DNA from 3 places in the Shewanella donghaensis genome. Region 3 is predicted to be linked to each of the others. Evidence: predicted binding sites of a transcription regulator. Region 3 holds the regulator's gene; each other region holds the start of a gene.
The links. Region 3 encodes sigma-54, which starts transcription at its own class of promoters, with help from an activator protein. Its sites were predicted from a motif close to GTTGGCACGNNNNTNGNNT; they were not measured.
Positions count from the first base shown of each region.

Region 1: the regulator sigma-54 is predicted to act here: its motif matches at 2,924-2,942, upstream of fliD (flagellar filament capping protein FliD).
Region 2: the regulator sigma-54 is predicted to act here: its motif matches at 4,035-4,053, upstream of FPK91_RS04745 (YccF domain-containing protein).

Region 1 covers NZ_CP041783.1:3,515,826-3,522,985, reverse strand. The annotation lists gene flgL (flagellar hook-associated protein FlgL) at 1-286, shown strand, start outside; gene FPK91_RS15150 (hypothetical protein) at 304-1,329, shown strand; gene FPK91_RS15145 (flagellin N-terminal helical domain-containing protein) at 1,600-2,418, shown strand; gene fliD (flagellar filament capping protein FliD) at 2,972-4,327, shown strand; gene fliS (flagellar export chaperone FliS) at 4,341-4,721, shown strand; gene FPK91_RS15130 (hypothetical protein) at 4,690-5,016, shown strand; gene FPK91_RS15125 (flagellar hook-length control protein FliK) at 5,006-6,181, shown strand; gene FPK91_RS15120 (flagellar basal body-associated FliL family protein) at 6,196-6,654, shown strand; gene FPK91_RS15115 (RNA polymerase sigma factor FliA) at 6,669-7,160, shown strand, end outside.
Region 2 covers NZ_CP041783.1:1,119,987-1,127,146, reverse strand. The annotation lists gene hppD (4-hydroxyphenylpyruvate dioxygenase) at 1-545, opposite strand, end outside; gene FPK91_RS04760 (homogentisate 1,2-dioxygenase) at 620-1,780, opposite strand; gene FPK91_RS04755 (LysR family transcriptional regulator) at 2,015-2,950, shown strand; gene FPK91_RS04750 (EVE domain-containing protein) at 3,005-3,460, shown strand; gene FPK91_RS04745 (YccF domain-containing protein) at 3,563-3,976, opposite strand; gene FPK91_RS04740 (1-aminocyclopropane-1-carboxylate deaminase/D-cysteine desulfhydrase) at 4,197-5,354, shown strand; gene FPK91_RS04735 (hypothetical protein) at 5,602-5,775, opposite strand; gene FPK91_RS04730 (ChrR family anti-sigma-E factor) at 6,340-7,023, opposite strand; gene FPK91_RS04725 (sigma-70 family RNA polymerase sigma factor) at 7,016-7,160, opposite strand, start outside.
Region 3 covers NZ_CP041783.1:2,566,086-2,573,245, forward strand. The annotation lists partial or broken gene lptA (lipopolysaccharide transport periplasmic protein LptA) at 1-40, shown strand, start outside; gene lptB (LPS export ABC transporter ATP-binding protein) at 274-1,005, shown strand; gene FPK91_RS11020 (RNA polymerase factor sigma-54) at 1,138-2,628, shown strand; gene hpf (ribosome hibernation promoting factor) at 2,652-2,939, shown strand; gene ptsN (PTS IIA-like nitrogen regulatory protein PtsN) at 2,942-3,385, shown strand; gene rapZ (RNase adapter RapZ) at 3,382-4,230, shown strand; gene FPK91_RS11040 (HPr family phosphocarrier protein) at 4,298-4,570, shown strand; gene mgtE (magnesium transporter) at 4,781-6,142, shown strand; gene FPK91_RS11050 (transposase) at 6,611-6,904, shown strand.

The DNA.
Region 1 (7,160 bases), 950 kb from region 3:
TCCTGCGTTTTCACAAGCGGCAGATGACATGATGCAGGCACTTGATGACTCATTAGCCAGTATCAGTAGCGCGATTAATGATATCGGTGGTAAGCAAAACGCCCTTGGTTTAATGCAAACCAGCCACAATGAGCGCATGTTATTTAGCCAGGAGGTCATTGGTGAGACTGAAGGTTTAGATTACGCCCAAGCAACTGCAGAATTTAATTTGAAATTGACCACATTAAAAGTGACTCAACAATCATTTGTACAGGTAAGTCAGTTATCATTGTTCAACCATATGTAAGTTAGCTAGAAGACTCAATGCTTAAAGGAATTTCAGAAAGCCTCAATGTACTGCAGCGCAACCAAACGGTTGCGCCTGCACCTACTGCTGTGCCTGATGTGCAGACAGCTAAAGCACCATCACGGCCTTTTATCCCCACCCATCGCTTAGCCAGTTACCAAAAATGGGCCAAAGCCACCCAGGGTCAGCATGTTATCTCGGCCAATCAAACCGCTGAGCAAGGGCTGCAGAAAGTATCTCAGTTATTAAAGAAGTTACAAATCCCGCTAAAAAATGCCAATAGTCATAGCGGATTATCAGAACAGCAAACCGACAGTGCTAAGCAAATACAACAGCAATTAATGGCCATTGATATTAGCTATCAGCAGCAGCCTTTAGTGGATCACCAGCTCAACCTTATTAATGCCAGCCGCCCAGCTGCGAAACATTTTTTTCAATTGAAGTCGGTGGACTTACTCGGGGTAAAATCTCGGGATGAACGCATTACGGTGCAATACGGTAATCACCACGCGCGAGCTTTTTTACCCGCACATCAAAATAGCTTTTACCTTGCCAAGCAACTCACCAGCGCTTTTAAAGACATAGGTATTACCGTCCAGGCGCCGGCTCGCGAGTCCGCCATGTTAAGCAGTGACCATAAAAATTGGCAACATATCCAATCAGGGTTACTGATGTCAGGTCAGGGGCAGCGCTTACCTGCAGGTGAAGCCCGAACGGTTAAAGTCATCGAAATACTCTCATGGCAAGATCCAAAAGAGTGGCGTTTTAATAATCCACAAGAAGTCAAAAAGACGCTGGCTAAAGTGGTCAAGAGCCAACAAAAAGTCAACCAGCAAATCGGCGAACTGCGCAGCAGCCAACTGAAAATTCAGCAGCAATTAAAGCGAGCCAGCCAGCAACAATTGCAACATGCCTCAGTGGCACAAAATATGGAAAAATTAGATAAGTTAATGCAGCCCACCCCGTTTGCATCACAAGTCACCTCACTCATGGCCCAGGCGAATGTCAGTCGTGATCACGTGTCTTCTTTATTAAAAGAATAATCCTGTTGGGAGCAAAAGCCGATGCATCCCAACTTTCAATTTCTACATTCACTTTAAACTCAGGCTTACTTTAGCCAAAATTGAATCTAAAATTAATACCAAACTCGTCCTAAGCCAACCCTAAGTAACACCTACCAACAAGCCCAAGGTATTTAACCCCTTAATTTAAAAAAATAGCATTTTATTTACTTAACTGATTCAGTTTCCATTTCAAGGGTCGTTTTATTTTATGTGTAAGGCAAAACAATCTGAAACCCAAAGGAATTAATCATGTTATCAGTTCATACAAACTATGCTTCAATCGTCGCGCAAAATTCTGTTGCAAAAAGCAATGATCTAATGACTAACGCTATGGAGCGTTTGTCTACTGGTCTTCGTATTAACAGCTCAGCTGATGATGCTGCAGGTCTTCAAATTGCGACTCGCTTAAACTCTAACGTCACCGGTATGGAGCAAGCTAGCCGTAACATTAACGACGCAACGTCTATGTTACAGACCGCTGATGGCGCGCTAGAAGAATTGACTAACATCACCATGCGTCAGCAAGAGCTTGCTACCCAAGCAGCCAACGGCGTTAACTCAACAGAAGATCTAGAAGCACTAGAAAATGAATATAATTCATTGAATACAGAAATGACCCGAATCATTGAAAATACTGAATTTGCTGGCAATAACTTATTTGATGATACTGATGGTGCATTAGTGAATGGTGTTACATTTCAAATCGGTGCAAGTAGTAACGAAGTGCTAGATGTTCAAATTAACGGCGGTTACACAATTGCTGATGTTAGCTGGAGTGATGATACTGACGATGCAACTGCAACAATGGATGCTGTTAAAGACTTAACCCAAGCAGTAGGTGTAGATCGTTCAAACTTAGGTGCTAACATTAACAGCCTTGGTCATACGGCAGCTAACCTAGCTAACGTGACTGAAAACACTAAAGCTGCTGCGGGTCGCATCATGGATGCCGATTTCGCCGTTGAATCAGCTAACATGACTAAAAACCAACTACTCGTTCAAGCAGGTACCACGGTATTGGCTAATGCTAACCAGAACACTGGTTTAGTGATGAGCTTATTACGTTAATAACAATTAACATAATATCGTGGCTCGATATCCACCGAGCCTAAACAAAAGGGCCAACGGGCCCTTTTTTAGTGCTCATCGTAAAGCAAACTGTTATTCCAAACATAATCAAAGCATATTGCGTTGTTGACATCAGTAAGACTTTTAATGGCGCAATTACCCATCATTAATCCTTTTCGCTGACACCGCTGAACCAATCTTATTAGGCCTTTCTTAATAGCTCTTTCTTAATAGACTTTCCATATTCAACCAATCTGGCTAATCCTAATCCCTTTTATGTCTCTGGCACCCATGACTTCTTTAAATAGGCATTATTATCATAAAATTCAGCGGTTTCTCTTCAGACAAGCTATGCCCCTGTCGCCTTCTATTGGCTATAGAACATCTTTGGGTTCTTAAATAACACAACGGAAGCCCTACTTCCATCGGACTAAAAAAACGGAAGTTAGTTAACCTATTGCGTCAGCATAAAAACAAATAAACAAGGTTAAACAATAACTTGAGCGTTGGCACGAAGTTTGCTAATCACCAAGTTAGATAATAAGGAGTTGCCATGATTTCAGGTATGAGTGCCGCCTCATTTGCCGAACAATTAGTTGCTGCAGAGCGAATGGGGAAAGATATCCTCTATAAAACTAATTTAGATAACAGCAAAGCACAAATTGATGCTTATAAAATTCTTGAAAGCACCTTGAACAAGATGACCAGTAATCTGGACAACTTAAAAGGGGATGCCTTTGATGGGAAAAGCACCGAAATTAGTGATGATAGTGCCATCATTACCGTTGATAACGATGCCCCTTCTGGAGTCTATGACTTATACGTTAAGCAAATAGCCCAGGCCCATCAAGTCAGTAAGTCCTTTGACAGTGAAGATTCAATACTGCCAACCTCAGGTGTATTGAGCATTGATGTGGGCGGCGACACCATTGAAATCGATATGGCCGAGCTTAATGCCACAGGCACCCGCACGGTTGGCGATCTTCGTGATGCTATTAATAAACATCCAGATAACCCAGGTGTGCAAGCTTCTTTAGTGAGAACTGGTGGCCAAGTTGAGTTACTGCTGACCTCTAAAGAGACCGGCGCGGCAAGCGCTATTGATGTGAAAATGGATGGTCAGGATTGGGGCACACAGGAGCGAACTAAAGCTCAGGATGCTGAGTTCACCCTCAACGGCATTCAAATTACCAGCAGCTCAAATTACCTAGAAAATGTCATAGATGGCGTCAATATAGAACTTAAAAAAGTTCATCAAGTGGGCGAAAGCGCCACTATTACAATCGCTACAGATATCACTGGTACTGAAAAAGCCGTCAATGACTTTGTTGATTCATTTAATGAATTAATGACCCAGTTAGATCAACTAACACGCTCTATGGGTAGTTCGGTTTTAGACGATATCAACAATGATAAAGACAAAGACGATGATGACGACGAAGACGATGATGATCATTCGTCCATTACCGAAGATCAAATCGGCATTTTAAAAGGTGACTCAAGCCTGCGGATGCTGCAAAGCAATATTCGGGCGGCTATTTTTGAACCCGCACCTAATGGCATGCGCCTATCTGACATCGGCATCGAAATGGGCCGTGATGGCAAGCTTTCAGTTAATGATGACAAACTTAGTCAGGCCATTAAAAGCGATCCTGATGCCGTTAAAGAAATGTTTACCGCTGACGGTGGCTATATCAGCCGTATGGACGCCATTATTGACCCATATACCAAGTCAAATGGTTACATCGATTTAAAGCAGAAAAACCTCGATTCCAAAGTCACCCAAATTGAAGACAACATGTCTCGCCACGACACCTTAATGGAACAGCGCTACCAAATCTATTTGGGTCAATTCACCGCCATGGAAACCACCATTAGTCAGCTTAGTGCGGCTAGTGCACTGTTTTAATCAGGAATAAATAATGTTGAATGAATACGATCCTTTCAATGCCTACAAGCAAACCACACTTGACGCTCGCGTAGCCGCAGCAAACCCGCACGAAATGGTACGAATGCTACTTGATGGTCTGTTGGAAGAAATTGAACGAAGCGGTGGTTTTATGGAGCGTCGTAGCTTTGAGGATAAAGGCAAGAGTATCAATAAGTGCCTCAACATTATTCATGGTTTAGATTCAATGCTCGATCTTGAAAACGGTGGCGAAATCGCCACCACACTCAATCGTTTATATGATTTTTGCAGCCGTCAAATGATCACTGCAAGCGTTCAAAATAGTATCGCAGAACTCACCCCCGTTATTAAGGTAATTACCGATGTCCGAGCAGGCTGGAGCAACCTCAACTAATCAATGGTACCAATTTGAAGTGGCATTATTGAAGTATGCCGAACTCAAAGATTGGCCAAAGGTTGAAAGGGTGAACGAACTCATGATGATAGCGCTGGTTGCTAAGGGGAAGCCCACCACCAAAGCGCAATTATTGGGACGTCAATCGCTTGAAAGAGCGCATAAAAAAGTCATTGAGATGGCGGTGGCAGAAAAACAAGCCATTGCTAAAGAAATGGAAAAATTTCAAGCACAACAGGATGGCTTAGCAGCTTACGAGCTCACCCATATAAGTGGAACACTTTATGATAAATAATCTTACAGGTTTGGGCAGCCTGAATGGCTCAATGAGTGTTCAAGCTAGTAGTAAGCAACATAGCAGCTTTGATAATAATGCTGAAGAGCAAGCGTTTATGGGCTTTGTGATGCCTGACATTGCCAATAACGTCCCATTATTAAACCAAAATACTGTTACGACCCATCAACAGGGTCCTAATCATCAAGGTGCTCATATTCAAAGTGATCATCACAGTGCTGTAGCAAACAGTATTCTTGTCAGTCAACTGCCAGCCAATTTGCAGACTGAATTAAAACAGTTGCCACAATTAAGCACACAGTTAACCCATGATACCCAGGGACAGCTGCATTTTCAGCTACCTGCTGATGTGATGGCGAAATCATTAAGCACTGAAGCGGCGTCGTTAATTCAGCAGCAGGCTGGCCAGGTAGATAAACCTGCCGCACTGCCTGTAATGCCGACAGCACCTGTTTACCAGCAAGCGTTGATGCCAGCCACATCGCCTCAGCAAACTGCAGCCATACAGCCCCAAACCTATAACCCTAGCTTGAAACATTTCTCGGAAAATCAGCCACAGAACGCTAATTTCACACCTAACCAATTCAATAGCCAGTTTACGACTAGCGCCCTTGGCAATACTGAAGTGGCCAATAGTGAACTTGATAGTATCAATCAAGTGATCCAGCAGCTCACCACAGCGGCCAATAAAAGCCCAAGCAGTGTTAGCCAATGGGGCCCTGTTTCAGTCACGCAATCAGCGCCATTATTACACCAGGCCCACGAAATGATGTCGCCGTTAAGGGAGCAATTGCGCTTTCAAATCGATCAGCAAATTAAACAGGCTGAACTGCGATTAGATCCGCCAGAGCTTGGCAAGGTTGAACTGAATATTCGACTTGATGGTGACCGCCTGCATGTGCAAATGCATGCTGCTAACCCCGCAGTTAGAGATGCGCTACTTATGGGGCTAGACCGCCTTCGTATGGAGCTTGAAATGGACCATGGTGGCCAGGTTGATGTTGATGTTGATGTTGATGTTGATATTAGTCAGCAACAACCTGGGCAAGATGCTCAAAAACAACAGCACAATATCCAGCCCGAATTGCACATTGCACCTCAAGCAAATGAGCAAGTACATACCGCAGCAAAGAATCAACAAGACCAGGTAGATTTACTCGCCTAATTAAGGAATAAAAAATGGCTATTGGTAAAAACAAACTTAGTAAAATTATCGGCTTCGCCATTCTATTTTGTACTTGGTCTGCTGGTGTTTTTTGGATGGGATGGAAATCTCCAGAAATGATAGGAGCCCCATTCTCTGTTTATCAACCCGCGCCTAAACCAGCCAGTTTTTTCCCATTGGATAAATTTGTGTTCTCTATTCAAGGCACGAATAACTCACATTATTTGTTATTGGAACTAGCCTTAAAAAGTCGATCTAAAGATGCTGAAACTACGATTAAAAATGCTGATTCCTTGATTAAAAATGCCTTGATGAAAATGTTTTCAGAGAAGAGTCACCAGCAACTGATCACCGGTAACCAATTGGATCCGTTACAAATAGAAGCCCTAGAATTACTCACTGCCGTTTTGAGTGAGAACGACTTCAACATCGAACTCGAAGACGTCCTGTTCACCAAAATGGTTATCCAGTAGAAGGAAACTGTCATATGCAATCAGGCCAACTCGCTTACCAAGCCGCCTCTGACGGAGAAAATGTTAATCGCCTTACAGAAGCTCAGGTGATGAAACAATATTTACCGCTAGTAAAAAAGTCAGTATCACACCTAAGGACTCATTGTGGAGCTGCGCTGGCAATTGAAGATATGGAACAAATAGGCTTAATGGCGCTACTCGAGTCGGCTAGGCGTTACCCTGGCGAATATGACAATGGTTTTCTCTCATATGCTGGTCAGCGGATCCGTGGCGCAATTCTCGATGAATTACGCCGTCAAGATTGGCGGCCTCGACCTGTGAGACAGCAAGCCCATGAGCTCAATGACACGGTGCGTAAACTCATTAGAGAGTTAGGACGTGAGCCCACCGATATGGAAGTGGCTGCGACTTTAGATTTATCAAAAGAGCAATATCGCGAACGATTGTTTGCGACACAATCAGAATCAATGAAAAGCCTTGATGAAATGCTCAATGATGGCATTAAT
Region 2 (7,160 bases), 1.4 Mb from region 3:
GTGAAACCAAAAATATCTTTATAGAAGTTGGCCCATTTTTCCATGGTGCCTTTATAAACATTGTTTGTAAGGTGATCGACTTCCATAAAGCCTTTTTCTTCAACAATGATAGGTTCTGCTAAATCAACAAAATCAGTATTGTAGATATTGTTGTCTGCGCCGAAAACATCGATGAAGTAAATTAAGCTATCGCCGATACCGTAGATTGCTGGATAAGCCATGTCTTTAACGGCTTCATCAGCTGGCTTAGCACCACGAGAAACGGCTTCTTTATAAGCAAAAGCGGCATCTTCAACGCGCCAACCCATAGAGCAAATAGCAGGGCCGTGAGACTTAGCGAATTCAGCAGAAAAACCTTGCTTGGATTTGTTCAATAAGAAGTTAATATCATTTTGTTGGTAGTAAACGATATCGTTATTCTTGGCTTGTTTAAGCATTGAGAAACCAAAATCAACAAACACTTGGTGCATAAAATCTGTATCTGGACTTGCAAATTCAGTGAATTCAATTCCTAAAAGTCCAAGTGGGTTTGTTTCGCTAGCCATGGTATTTTCCTTAATAATTATCTTTTTATTTCATCACTCTAAGGTGATGTGAATATGGGATTCGCTATCGGTGATTAATCTTCAATCCAAGAGCGGTTGTAATCATCACTCATGCAATCTTTTACATGAGTGGTTAAATTAAGCGGCGCAAAGGTATCGACCATTACGGCGTATTCATAAGTTTCAGTTTTACCTATTGAGGCTTCTGTACGTCCTGGTTGTGGTCCGTGTGGAACCCCTTTTTGATGTAAGGTCATGTAACCAGCTTCAATGCCTGTACGGCTCATAAAGTCGCCATCGACGTAGTAGAGCACTTCATCGCTATCGATGTTGTTATGGTAATAAGGTGCAGGGATTGATTCTGGGTGGAAGTCATATGGACGCGGCACAAAATTACAAACAACAAAATTAGTCGCACTAAAGACGATATGATCTGAAGGAGGTAAATGAATTTTACCCACCTTTGGTGCATATTCAGTGATGTTGAATGCCCAAGGGTATACACAACCATCCCAGCCAACTAAATCGAATGGGTGCCACTCTAGTGTGGTGAGTTGATACTTATTGCCAAACTTGCTAACTAATGGAAACTCACCTTTTTCTACGATAGCGTCATTGAGTTCTGGAGTGCGGATATCACGCTCACAATAAGGCGCTGACTCGAGCATTTGCCCGTATTCATTTCTAAAGTGCTTAGGTACTTCAACCATTGAGTTTGATTCAATAACGAATAAGCGCACATTGCTATAATCATTAAATTTAAGCTGATACGTTGTGCCTCTTGGGATCACTAAGTAGTCCCACTGCTTAACCTTCAGTTGTCCGTACTCACTATAAAGTGTGCCTTCTCCTTGATGCACAAAGACCACTTCATCAGCATAAGCATTACGATAAAACTCAGTGGTATCTTCAGTGACTTTTGCCGTATACATAGCGACATCACTGTTATAAAAAATCTTATTTCTGGCGCTAAAAAAGTTGCCGCAGCAATCGGCTTGGCGCGAATCGAGTTTGTAGTTTTGGATTAACGAATCTTGCCATTCGTCGCCATGAGTTAGCGAGTAAGGGGCAACCTCTAATGCCTTTGTCGGCATATTATGGTGATATTTATTGGAGTAAATATTAGAGAAACCGTGAGTTGAAAATAACTCTTCACGGTAAAGCTCGCCAGAGTCTTTTTTAAAAGCGATATGGCGTTTATTAGGTATTAGTCCTTGTTGAACATAAACCGGCATCGTTACTCCTCAACTCTTTATTAGTCTTGTTGTTATTGCTGCTTTGTTAATGTTTTTCTAGCGCAGCTATAACAAACTATTTGTGATCTGGTTAACAATTTAGTTGCTAGAACGAACAAAAAAAAGAATAATAAACCACTCAACTCCATCTGTTTTTTCGATGGTAGTTAAATCTTTACGGAAGTGTCACGACTACAGAACACTTTAGTGCTGAATAGGTACTTGGAGACTTGAATGAAAATAGATATTGAAGCGTTTAATGTGTTGCAAGTACTTGTAGAAGAGGGAAGTTTTTCTAAGGCTTCAGAGCGGTTACATAAAGCGCAATCGGCTGTCAGTTATCAAGTGAAAAAGCTTGAACAACACTTAGGGGTGACTTTATTTAATCGGTCTCAATATCGGGCTGAATTAACCCCAGAAGGCAAAGTAATTTTGGCTGAAGGCCAGCGGTTACTACAGCATTTAGCTAATATCGAACATCTAGCAAGTCGCTTTAGTGAAGGTTGGGAGCCAAAGCTTGAGTTAGTGATCGACGGTGCACTGCCAATGGAGCCTATCATGACGGCGTTAAAGCGCATGTCTGAACACAACATTCCTACAAAAATTCAACTCAACATGGAGTTTTTAGGTGGGGTTCAACATCGTTTTGAACGGGATAAAGCGGATTTAATGCTGGTAAAAGACTACCTTGCAGGTCCTTATTTTTCAGCTCACCAGTTACCACCAGTTACCAGTTTATTGGTTTGTTCATCGCAACATCCGTTAGCAGAATTATCTAATGTCACGCTGACGGATTTACAACAACATGTTGAATTAACTATTGAAGACTCATCGCCACAAAAACTTAAGCGTGATGAATTACAATTTGGTGGGGACAAGGTTTTTTACTTATCTGGCTTTATCATGAAGAAAAATGCGTTATTAAAAGGGCTTGGTTTTGGCTGGATGCCGGAGTTTCTGATTAATGACGAACTAGCTGATAAAACCTTATCCATTGTTGATTTTGTTGGCGGGCATCGATTCAGATTCACTCCTCAACTCGTCTCAACGTTAGAAAGGCCACTTGGTCGAGCTGGGCGATTGTTTACCGAGTTAATTTCGGAAGAATTTACGATATTCAATCAGGGGCAGGCAGATAATATCAAAGTCAGTCATTCTGCAATTGGTTAGTATTCTGATTAAGTTAGTTTTTGATTAAGTTAGAGTTTTGAATTAGGGAGTAAAATGAAATATTGGTTAATGAAATCAGAACCTGACGAGTTTAGCATTGACGATTTAGCTGCTTGTTTACCAAAGTCAGAACCATGGGAAGGCATACGTAATTATCAAGCGCGTAATTTTTTACGAGATGAAGTCAAAAATGGCGATCTAGTGTTGTTTTATCATTCGAGCTGCAAAGTTCCAGGGGTGGTCGGTATTGCTGAAGTGACGTCAGATGCCTATAGCGATTTAAGCGCCTTTGATAGTAAAAGCCCTTACTTTGATCTTAAGTCAGATATAGACAAACCAAGATGGGTTGCAGTTGATATTCGCTTCAAACAAAAGTTAATGAAAATTATTACTCTAACGCAACTTAAAGCTGATCCTAAACTTGCTGAGATGGTGTTAGTAAGTAAAGGCGCTAGGTTAAGTGTTCAGCCTGTAACGGCAGAAGAATTTAATTACATTGTTGCTCTGTAACTACTGTTTTTTACTAAAACACATTAAAAAGGAGTGTTGATAAATCAACACTCCTTTTTTTGTTTATTGTTTTAATTCAGTGACAATGTCGATAGATGAACTTTAATAGCTTTCTTTAGCAACAATCGTTTGTCCAATAGGCGTTAAACTTAATAGCGCCAGTTTGAGATGCTGTATCGCAAATGGAATACCGATTATGGTAACAAAGCAGGCTAGAGCATGAGTCAAATGACCGATTGCTAACCAGATCCCGCAGAATAAAAACCAGATAACATTGCCGACCATACCTAATGGACCAGTACCAAAATCTTCTAAACCAGATAGATGTTTGCGGTTAACGTTTTCTTGTCCGAATGGCCAAAATGCCATTTCACCGATAACGAAACAGGCTCGACCAAATGGAATACCAATAATACTGATAAAACACAGCAATCCTGCAAACCACCAAGCTAAGCCCATTACAAAGCCGCCCATGATGAACCACGCAATATTAAATATTAATCTCAATGCTGACATCGATAATCCCTTACTAGTTGTAATTGGTTGCTATATTCAATAGCCCTATATACTAACCTAGCGAAATCTGTGCCATGTTTAGTTGTTGATGTATCTACCTGTATTTATTGTATAAATATTTTTTTGAGTTCTAGACTTTCATAGTTGTGGTAAATGAATTAGTTAAAAACCCAACTTTTTAGTTAAAATAATAACTCTATTATTTTATGTTGAGAAAAACATGTTTGCCACTACGCCAGTACAAACCATTCAGTTTGCTAATCGAACGATTTTTGTAAAACGAGATGATTTAATTCATCCTGATTTTAGTGGTAACAAGGCGCGCAAGTTTCAATACTTTCTAGAGCAAGACTTTCCTGGTGTAACAAAAGTGGTCGGTTATGGTTCGGCGCAAGCTAACTCCTTACATTCCTTAGCAGTGTTAGCCAAGTTAAGGGGGTGGGCACTAGACTACTATGTTGACCATATTGCTGGTTATTTAAAGCTGAACCCGCAAGCGAACTATAAAGCGGCTTTAAACAATGGTGCCAATATAATAGAAAAGCCTGCAGATATAGAATTGAGCTTAGAAGAATATGTTCAGCAGTATATCCAAGCACCGATAGAAGCGATTAAAGCAACAGCACTTAACAAACAACCTATAGATGAGAGTATCGTTTTTGTTCCTGAAGGTGGTCGCTGTGAATATGCCCAAGTTGGGCTTGATCAGTTAGGGTTACAAATCATCGAGTGGCTCAAACACAATAACCTTAACGAATTAGACCTTTTTCTTCCATCAGGAACTGGAACGACAGCAGTTTATTTACAACGATTTTTTGTCGAATACAGTAAAACTGCTATCCGATTTGGATCATCAACACCCAATGTCACAGTATTAACTTGTAGTTGTGTTGGCGGTGATGATTATCTTACTAAGCAGTTTTACCAATTAACTGATAATACTGATTACCATCCAAGAATCATTTCCAACGGTAAAAAGTTTCATTTTGGTAAGTTGAATCGTCAGTGCTATGAAATGTGGCAACGGGTCAATAAGGAAGGCATTGAATTTGAATTGTTGTATGACCCAGTTGGTTTCATCATGCTAGAGCATTATCTTTGTACTGAGAAATTGATTAATAGTGATGCTCAACGCACCGAGCAAACAAACACCGAGCAAACAAACAAAGAACAAACACATTGCGACAACGTGAACAATGATAACGTGATTACTGGCGACTTTAATCAAGAAGCTTTGAATAAACAGGCTTTGAATAAAGAGAATTTGAATAAAGATAATAGCCAGTCTGTAAGTGTTCCAGTGATGTATTTGCACCAAGGAGGATTGCTTGGTAATCCTAGTATGTTAGCGCGTTACAAAAGGAAGTATGACCTGTAAAGGTAGTATTGGTTTTTATCGAAATTGTATAAGTGATATGAGAGGTTTTTGAGCGTTACTTTCAGTAACTGCTTTTGATAAAGAGCTTTGGGAAAGAGTTAAGAGAAATGCTTAAAAAGTGGAATTGGGTGAGGGTAACTTCATGTTGCTCAGTTCTAATAAACGTCCGGTAAGGTGTGAGAGGAAATACCGAGAAGCGATGTTTATTGAGTAACTGAGCAAATGAATAACGCAAGCGTTAAAAGTCTTACTTGTTAGCCGTAAGCAACCATTTCATAAATGTTAACGCTTCAGTGCGCTTAGAAAAAGTTGTTTTAGTTTTACCTTGGCTATCGGTAAAAGCTATTGAGTTTTTATTTGATGATATTGAATTAACAGGAAAATTAACTGTAATTTCATGACCATTTATGTTGTATGACATGTGCCACACTCCTTTTAATTTTCACCTTTCTGGTGAGTAAGTAATAACAATATATATCCTTAAGCAGTTGTGTTGCGTAAGTTTTGATTTATGTGCTTAAGTTCGCAGTGCTTATTACACTTACAAGTAGGCTGGTTTGATCAATTTTATTTTTAATCGCCAATTTACTTGCTGTAAGTAGTTGAACATAGGCATGTGACAACCATATGACAGATTTCAACTAAGCAGATGACTTGTAGTGTGGGTTTACTGAATGTAGTGAATGACTAACAGAAGGGTAAACAAATAAATACAAGAGAACTTAAATACAAGATGGATATTAATCATATATTTTTTATTTAGCAATACATTTTTTACAATAAAAGACAATTGTCGTCTAAAAGGTGAACTCTATTCAGTTTTTATTGTGTTTCAACAACCTGTAAAAAATGTAACCGTAATTTTAGCAACATTGGATTTAACAATTTTGAGTAAAATACGTGTAGTTGTTTATGAAAGTGCTTTTGTGACATACAAAAGCACTTTAACTTGCCTATCAGCTATTCAACATTTATTGGCTTACAACTAATAAATCAGTTCGCCAATAGGGTTTAACAACTTACTGATACCTTTAGTAAAGTATAATGGAGCATCAACAACGGTGTAGCATAAGCAACCATCTACCGTTTTAGGACTATGTTCATGCTCGTTATTCAGTAGCATAAAGTCGCCGGCAGTGTAGGTGTTGTATTCATCACTGAACTCACCGGCAAGTAAAAGTGTTAACTCTTCACCTTTGTGAGTGTGTTGAGGTATCTCACCGTTTTTATCAATGTGTAGCAAGCTAGCACGAGCCTGTGGCTCACCAGTGTCTAGTCGCGAGCGGCTGACTTTCCCGATACCTTGCCAGTTATTAATCACTTGCTGACGAAACGCAGAAGGTAAATTGTATTGCTGACCTCTAACATTGACAGCAACTTTGGCTTGGGTAGTAGAATCATCAATTGAGTCATCCATTTGCATCATTGAACTTAACATGGCTTCAAGTTCAGCATCCATCTCAACATCACTCATTTGAGGAGCGATAGTTTCAGATAATGACTCAGCATTAAAGCTAGCTTTCGAGGCTGATAATGTTAGTTTTTCAATTTTATCTGCGCAGTGACTACACAACTCACAATGAGCGGATATTGCAATAGATAAGGAAAGAGGTAGCTCTCCTTGTGCATGGAGTGTCAGTAACTCTTGATTTGGATGATAATTAATCATAATGTTTCTCCATGAAGCCTTTTAATTTTTCTAAACCTAATCTTAATCTGGATTTTACTGTTCCTATGGGGACTTTGAGCTTATCTGCTAGCTCTTGTTGAGTTAGCTCTTGCATATAAATACCCTGAACGACTTGT
Region 3 (7,160 bases):
ACTCATAGACGAAGAAAAAGCTGAACCTTCTTTACCAGAAGCGCAGCCTTTACCAGAATCAACAAACGGTTTAGAAGATGATGCTATAGAAGCGCTAGATGGCGCTGTCGAAGAAAATGTCGAAAAAGCGGTTGAACAAGGTTCGCCAACCGTAAGCGAAGAAAATAACCAGGTCACAGCAGACATAACTAATACTGCTGAATCAGTCATCGAATCAACCGAAATTGAGACAACGACACCATCAATTGTCCCTACTGCTGAGCAAAATAACTGATGACACAGATAACGTTAACAGCTGAAAACCTCGCCAAGAGTTATAAAAGTCGTCAAGTCGTAAAAGACGTCAGCCTAACCGTAAAGACAGGTCAAATAGTCGGATTACTTGGCCCTAATGGTGCAGGTAAAACCACTACGTTTTATATGGTTGTTGGCCTTGTTAAAAGTGATAAAGGTCGTATTCTTATTGATGATGACGATTTGACCGCCGATCCAATGCATTTACGTGCTCGAAAAGGCATTGGGTATTTACCGCAAGAAGCCAGCATTTTTCGTAAACTCACCGTTCACGATAATATTATGGCGGTATTACAGACACGTAAAAACCTTTCTGCAGATGAACGTATTGAGCAACTTGAACACTTACTAGAAGAGTTCAACATCACTCATATTCGTGATAGCCAAGGTATGGCTTTATCTGGTGGTGAACGCCGCCGTGTTGAAATAGCTCGGGCATTAGCCGCTAATCCTAAATTTATTTTATTGGATGAGCCTTTTGCAGGTGTAGATCCTATCTCTGTGATAGACATCAAGAAAATAATTCAACAACTAAAAAGTCGAGGCTTAGGTGTGCTAATTACTGACCACAATGTACGTGAAACGCTCGATGTATGTGAGCGAGCTTACATTGTAAGTCATGGAAATTTGATTGCTGAAGGAACACCTGCTGAGATCTTAGACAATCAGCAAGTTAGGTCAGTATACTTAGGTGAACAATTCAAGCTATAGTTAGCACTAATCAGTTTTTAGTATGGCATTCGCGGCCAACATGGTTTCTTTTTAGATTCTATTTCTAGCAACACAATATAGAGTCCACCAATCTAGCCGCGATGATGATATTCAATTAGGGATAAGCGGTACATGAAAGCCTCACTCCAACTCAAAATGGGTCAGCATTTAACCATGACCCCACAGCTGCAACAGGCGATTCGCTTATTGCAGCTTTCGTCATTGGAGCTACAGCAAGAAATTCAGCAAGCACTTGATTCTAACCCACTATTGGAGCTCGAAGATGAGTTTGTAAAAGCTAAAGAGCCGGTTAAAGAAAATGACCAACAAACTGATACCGACTTTAGTGACAATAGCCAAGTTACCGTTGAAAAAGATACCTCTACCGTCGATACCACTGAATCACTCACCAAAGAATCGATGCCAGATGAATTACCAATGGATACCACTTGGGATGAAGTCTATTCTGCTTCACCGGGTTCGGGATCCGGTTCTGGCGCAGTTTCAGCTGGTGATGACATGCCTTTTCAAGGTGAAACCAGTGAAGGATTATATGAACACTTAGAATGGCAGAAAAATCTCACCCCATTCTCAGAAAATGACTTAGTCATTGCCACCGCTATTATCGAAGGTATTGACGATCGCGGTTACCTAACACAAAGCACCGACGACATTTTATTATCGTTAGGCAACGAAGAAATTGAGCTCGATGAAGTTGAAGCTGTTCTCAAACGCGTACAGCATTTTGATCCGGTAGGAGTGGCAGCCAGAGATTTAAGCGAATGCTTAATGATTCAGCTAGGTCAGTATCCTGACGAAATACCTTGTTTAGACAATGTAAAATTACTTATCAAAGATTATTTGGATTTAATTGCAGGTCGTGATTTCAGATTGTTAATGCGTAAAACCAAGCTTAAAGAAGATGATTTACGTGAAGCGATTGAGTTTATTCAAACCTTAAATCCACGCCCTGGCTTACAAATCACCTCAGTTAAAGACGAGTACGTCATTCCTGATGTCACGGTTTTAAAAAAGAGTGGCCGTTGGGTAGTAGAACTCAATCCTGATAATATGCCTAAGATTGGTGTTAATCAGCAATATGCCGCTATGGCGAAAGGTTCTTCTAATCAAGCTGACAGTCAATTTATTCGCGGACACTTACAAGAAGCAAAATGGTTTATTAAAAGTATTGATAGCCGCAATGAAACCTTATTAAAAGTTGCTAATTGTATCGTGCAATTTCAACAAGGATTTTTTGAATTCGGGGAAGAAGCAATGAAGCCAATGGTGCTTAATGATATTGCCGAAGCCGTTGAAATGCATGAGTCGACAATTTCCCGAGTTACCACCCAGAAATATATGCACACCCCTCGGGGACTTTTTGAACTAAAATATTTCTTCTCTAGCCATGTCAGTACAGATGATGGTGGAGAATGTTCTTCTACAGCAATTCGTGCATTTATTAAAAAGCTTGTTGCTGCAGAGAATCAGAAAAAGCCACTTAGTGATAGTAAAATGGCGACACTATTGGCTGAACAAGGGATTAACGTTGCTCGGCGTACGATCGCCAAATATCGTGAAGCAATGCTCATCCCTCCGTCAAACCAACGCAAAAGTTTATAACGATTGTAATCGGAGGATGATATATGCAAATTAACCTGACTGGGAACCATATCGAAATAACCCAATCTTTACGCGAATATGTGCAAACAAAATTTTCAAAGCTTGAACGACACTTCGAACAGATCAATAATGTTCACGTTGTGCTCGATGTACAAAAGTTGCAACAAATTGCCGAAGCTAAACTGCACCTTAAAGGCGGTGAAGTATTTGCTGTATCGCGAAATGCTGATATGTATGTGGCAATAGACGCCCTGATAGATAAGTTAGACCGTCAGGTAATTAAACATAAAGAGAAGCTAACTAAACACTAACGATGGAACTTCGCACCATCCTGCAGCCGGCGTGCACAACCTGCGCCACGCCGGGCAGTAAGAAAAAGGTACTGGAATTAATCAGCAATTTAATGGCTGCCCAGTACCCGACCCTATCTTCACAGGCTATTTTTGAAAGTCTAATAGCGCGTGAAAAAATGGGCAGTACAGGAATAGGAAATGGCATAGCAATTCCTCACGGTCGATTAGATGATATCGATGAGCCCATTGCTATCTTAATTAAATGCGAAGAAGCCATTGCCTTTGATGCCATTGACAAGCAACCCGTTGATATTTTATTTGCGCTTCTTGTGCCCGCAGATCAGTGCCAGCAACATTTAAGCACTTTATCTACCATGGCCGAGAAACTCAGTGATAAATTGATACTTAAACGACTTCGAAAGAGTCATGACGCTACAGAACTTTATCAGGTTATTACTGCATGAAACTTGTCATTGTATCGGGACGTTCAGGTTCGGGGAAATCAGTTGCACTGAGAGTGCTTGAAGACCTAGGTTATTATTGTGTTGATAACCTGCCACTACCGTTAATAGGTAGTCTACTTGAACAGCTCAAAGATAGTAATGAGCTAGTCGCTATCAGCGTCGATGTTCGTAATATCGAAGAGCAAGGAAAAGTACTGCAAGAGCAAATAGCACTGCTATCCGATGATACAACGATAACCAGTTTCTTTTTAAATGCTAACGATCAAGTTTTACTTAAACGTTATAGTGAAACTCGCAGATTACACCCACTCTCGAAAAATCAAATTTCTTTGCAAGAAGCCATTAAGCTTGAAGGTCGATTACTTGAGCCAATTGCTAAATTAGTCGATCACTATATCGACACCTCGCAAACGAATATTTATGACTTAAGTGATCATGTTAGACAGATTTTATTAGGCAGTGTTGATAAAGAATTAGTGATACATTTTGAATCGTTCGGATTCAAACATGGTATGCCAACTGAAGCAGACTTTATGTTTGATGTGCGCTTTTTACCTAACCCACATTGGGAAACAGATTTAAGACCGCTAACAGGTCTTGATGAACCGGTACAAGAATTTCTAGGCAGGCAAACCCTGGTAAATAAGTTTATCTGGCAAATAGAGAACTTATTTGAAACCTGGATGCCGCATTTAGAACGTAATAATCGCAGCTATCTAACCATTGCAATCGGCTGTACCGGCGGGCAACACCGCTCAGTTTATATCGCTGATCAATTAGCAAAACGGTTTGGCAATTCTAAACATCAAGTGAGCGCTCGCCATAGAGAATTAGATGCTAAATAATAGTACCAAGAAAAATACTCAAACGGGCACTGGACCTGGGACAGAGAGCTCATCTTCAAAGCCATCGATCTCGCTTTCAAAACAAATCACCATCAGCAATAAGCTTGGCTTACACGCCAGAGCGGCAACTAAGTTGGCCATTCTAGCCACTGAATTTGAAGCAAACATCACCCTAATCCAAGGCGAAAAGCACGCCAGTGCAGCCAGTGTTTTAGGTTTATTGATGCTAGAAAGTGGCATTGGCAAAGTGATTACAGTTCAATCTGAGGGTGTGGATGCTGAAAAGGCACTTGAGGCGGTCTGCAAACTGATTAATGACAAGTTTGACGAAGAAAATTAATTCGTACTCCCCATTCTTATTGTTAGCACAACCACTTAAGCTTTAATCCTAATATTTATCTGCATTTGTTAGCTATACTCAAGTTCAGCAGTCAACAACATCCTATAAACGTACATTATTTACACATCAAATTCTCAAGCATTAGAAACTTCTTCATCCTTTCCACAGAGTTAAGTTAACATTAACCATCGTCTTTTTTAGGAGTGGCCAATGGGTATCGAAGTCATCGACAGCGAGCTTACCGAACAGCGTCTTAATAAGCTGACCCAAGCATTAGGCAGCGGTATGTTCGTCCATGTCAGAAATATGCTTCATGATATGGCGGCTTCTGATGTAGCACTGATTCTTGAATCGTCCCCCCCAAAAACACGTCAAGTTTTATGGCAGCTAATCGATCATGAACAAGCAGGTGAAATCCTGGAAGAATTGGGGGAAGAGTTAAAAGATTCACTTATCAGCGGTATGACACCTGAAAAAGTAGCCCAAGCAACCTCAGGAATGGACACCGATGACTTAGCTTATATTTTAAGAAGCTTACCTGATGCAGTTTACAAAAAAGTACTGCAATCGATGAGTAGCCAAGATCGTCACCGTGTCGAACAAGCCCTGGCCTACCCTGATGATACTGCTGGCAGTATCATGAACACAGATACCGTCACCTTAAGACCCGACGTCAATATTGATGTGGTTTTACGCTATCTGCGCCAGCGAGGAAACTTACCTGATACCACAGATACACTTTATGTCGTTGATCGAAACGATCACGTATTGGGCGGTGTTCGCCTAGCAGATTTACTGACTTGTAATCCTAACTCTACGATCCGCAGTATCATGGATCCTGAATTAGAAAGTATTCCGGTAGATATGCCAGATAATGAAGTCGCGCAATTATTTGAACGACATGATTGGATCTCCGCTCCTGTAGTAGATCAAGAACAAAAATTATTAGGTCGTATTACCATTGATGATGTGGTCGATGTTATTCGTGAAGACGCCGAACATTCTATGATGGGAATGGCAGGTATGGATGACGATGAGGATACCTTTGGTCCAGTACTAAAAAGTACTTTCAGACGCTCTCTATGGCTCACGATTAACTTATTTGCAGCACTCCTTGCAGCATCAGTGAGTAATCTGTTCGAAGGCACCCTAGAGCAATTTGCTACCATTGCGATTCTTATGACCATTGTACCGAGTATGGGTGGCGTGGCAGGTAACCAAACTCTGGCATTGGTGATACGTGGTATCGCGCTCGGTCATATTGGCCAAAGTAATTCCCGTTGGTTGATAGGTAAAGAGCTGGCCATTGGCTTCCTTAACGGGATAATGTGGTCATTGTTAGTGTTTCTCGCAGTTTGGTTATGGAAAGATGATATGGCACTTGGCGGCTTAATTGGCGGTGCAATGCTGATTAATATGACCGTGGCAGGTTTTGCTGGAGCCAGTATTCCTTTGATGCTGAAAAAGCTCAATATCGACCCTGCGCTTGCTGGCGGTATGGTGTTAGCCACTGTCACTGATGTTATCGGTCTATTTGCCTTTTTAGGCTTGGCGACCATATTCCTGATGTAGCTACCAAGATTTAAATATCCTTCAGAAAACGGTGTATTCACACCGTTTTTTTTCGTTTCAAAATCACCTGTTTACAGCGGTTATTTTTATTTACCAATTTTATAAATAACGCACCAAAGTTGTACCAACGCACCAATATAGAACATGATAAATTTTTAGAGCTAATACGTTAAAACATTAAGGTACTGTTAAATAACAATAAAATATTTATTTCAAAATTGGCACAACTATTCCATTAAATAATATATCACTAAAGAGGTAGTTCTTAATTTGACCAAATTGGTGACTAAAAAGTCTTATAAATGAGAATTGCACCAGGAGAAAATGATGAAATTATTAGTTACTTTTTTCAACCTCTATCACAATGAATGTCACTTTTATAAGCATTTAGGTTGTAGCTTGTGGGAAGTCGAATAGTCTACTTTCCTTCGAAACACCGGTAAACACTAGTACTTATAAGGAGCCACCATGTCAGCACAAACAAAAATTTATTCAGCAGATTTTCAACAACAAGTTGTGGCTGAAGTAAAACAGAATAATCGCCTAATCTCTGACGTAGCAAAACAATACTATATATCAGCTAAAACCGTTTATCAGTGGGTAAAGAAAAAAGACACAGCAAACATAAGTAATGTTAATTTCTCATCGAATAAATCGATAAAAGAGAAACAAAAAAGCGTTTTAGTCTCTGAAATAACTCATTTACAGCTCAAAATAGCTCAATTAAATCAGCAGTTACTATCTATAAGCGCAAACCCATAAGTCGTAACTCATGAGCATTGAATATGAACAAATAAACCATGAAACAGTTCAGGCAAACTTGATGGGATTAACACCCGCCCCCATCGGAAGTTAATGAGTGTCACTCGATGCGAATAGCATTAAAGAGACCAAGCATCATCAAGTTTGTCAATTTTATTCATGAAGGTTATTTGCAGTCACCCCAAGGGCTAGCAAATAACACCAAAGAAAATGCGACAGGGAATAAAAATAATAATACGTTGCAGACATGCTGAAA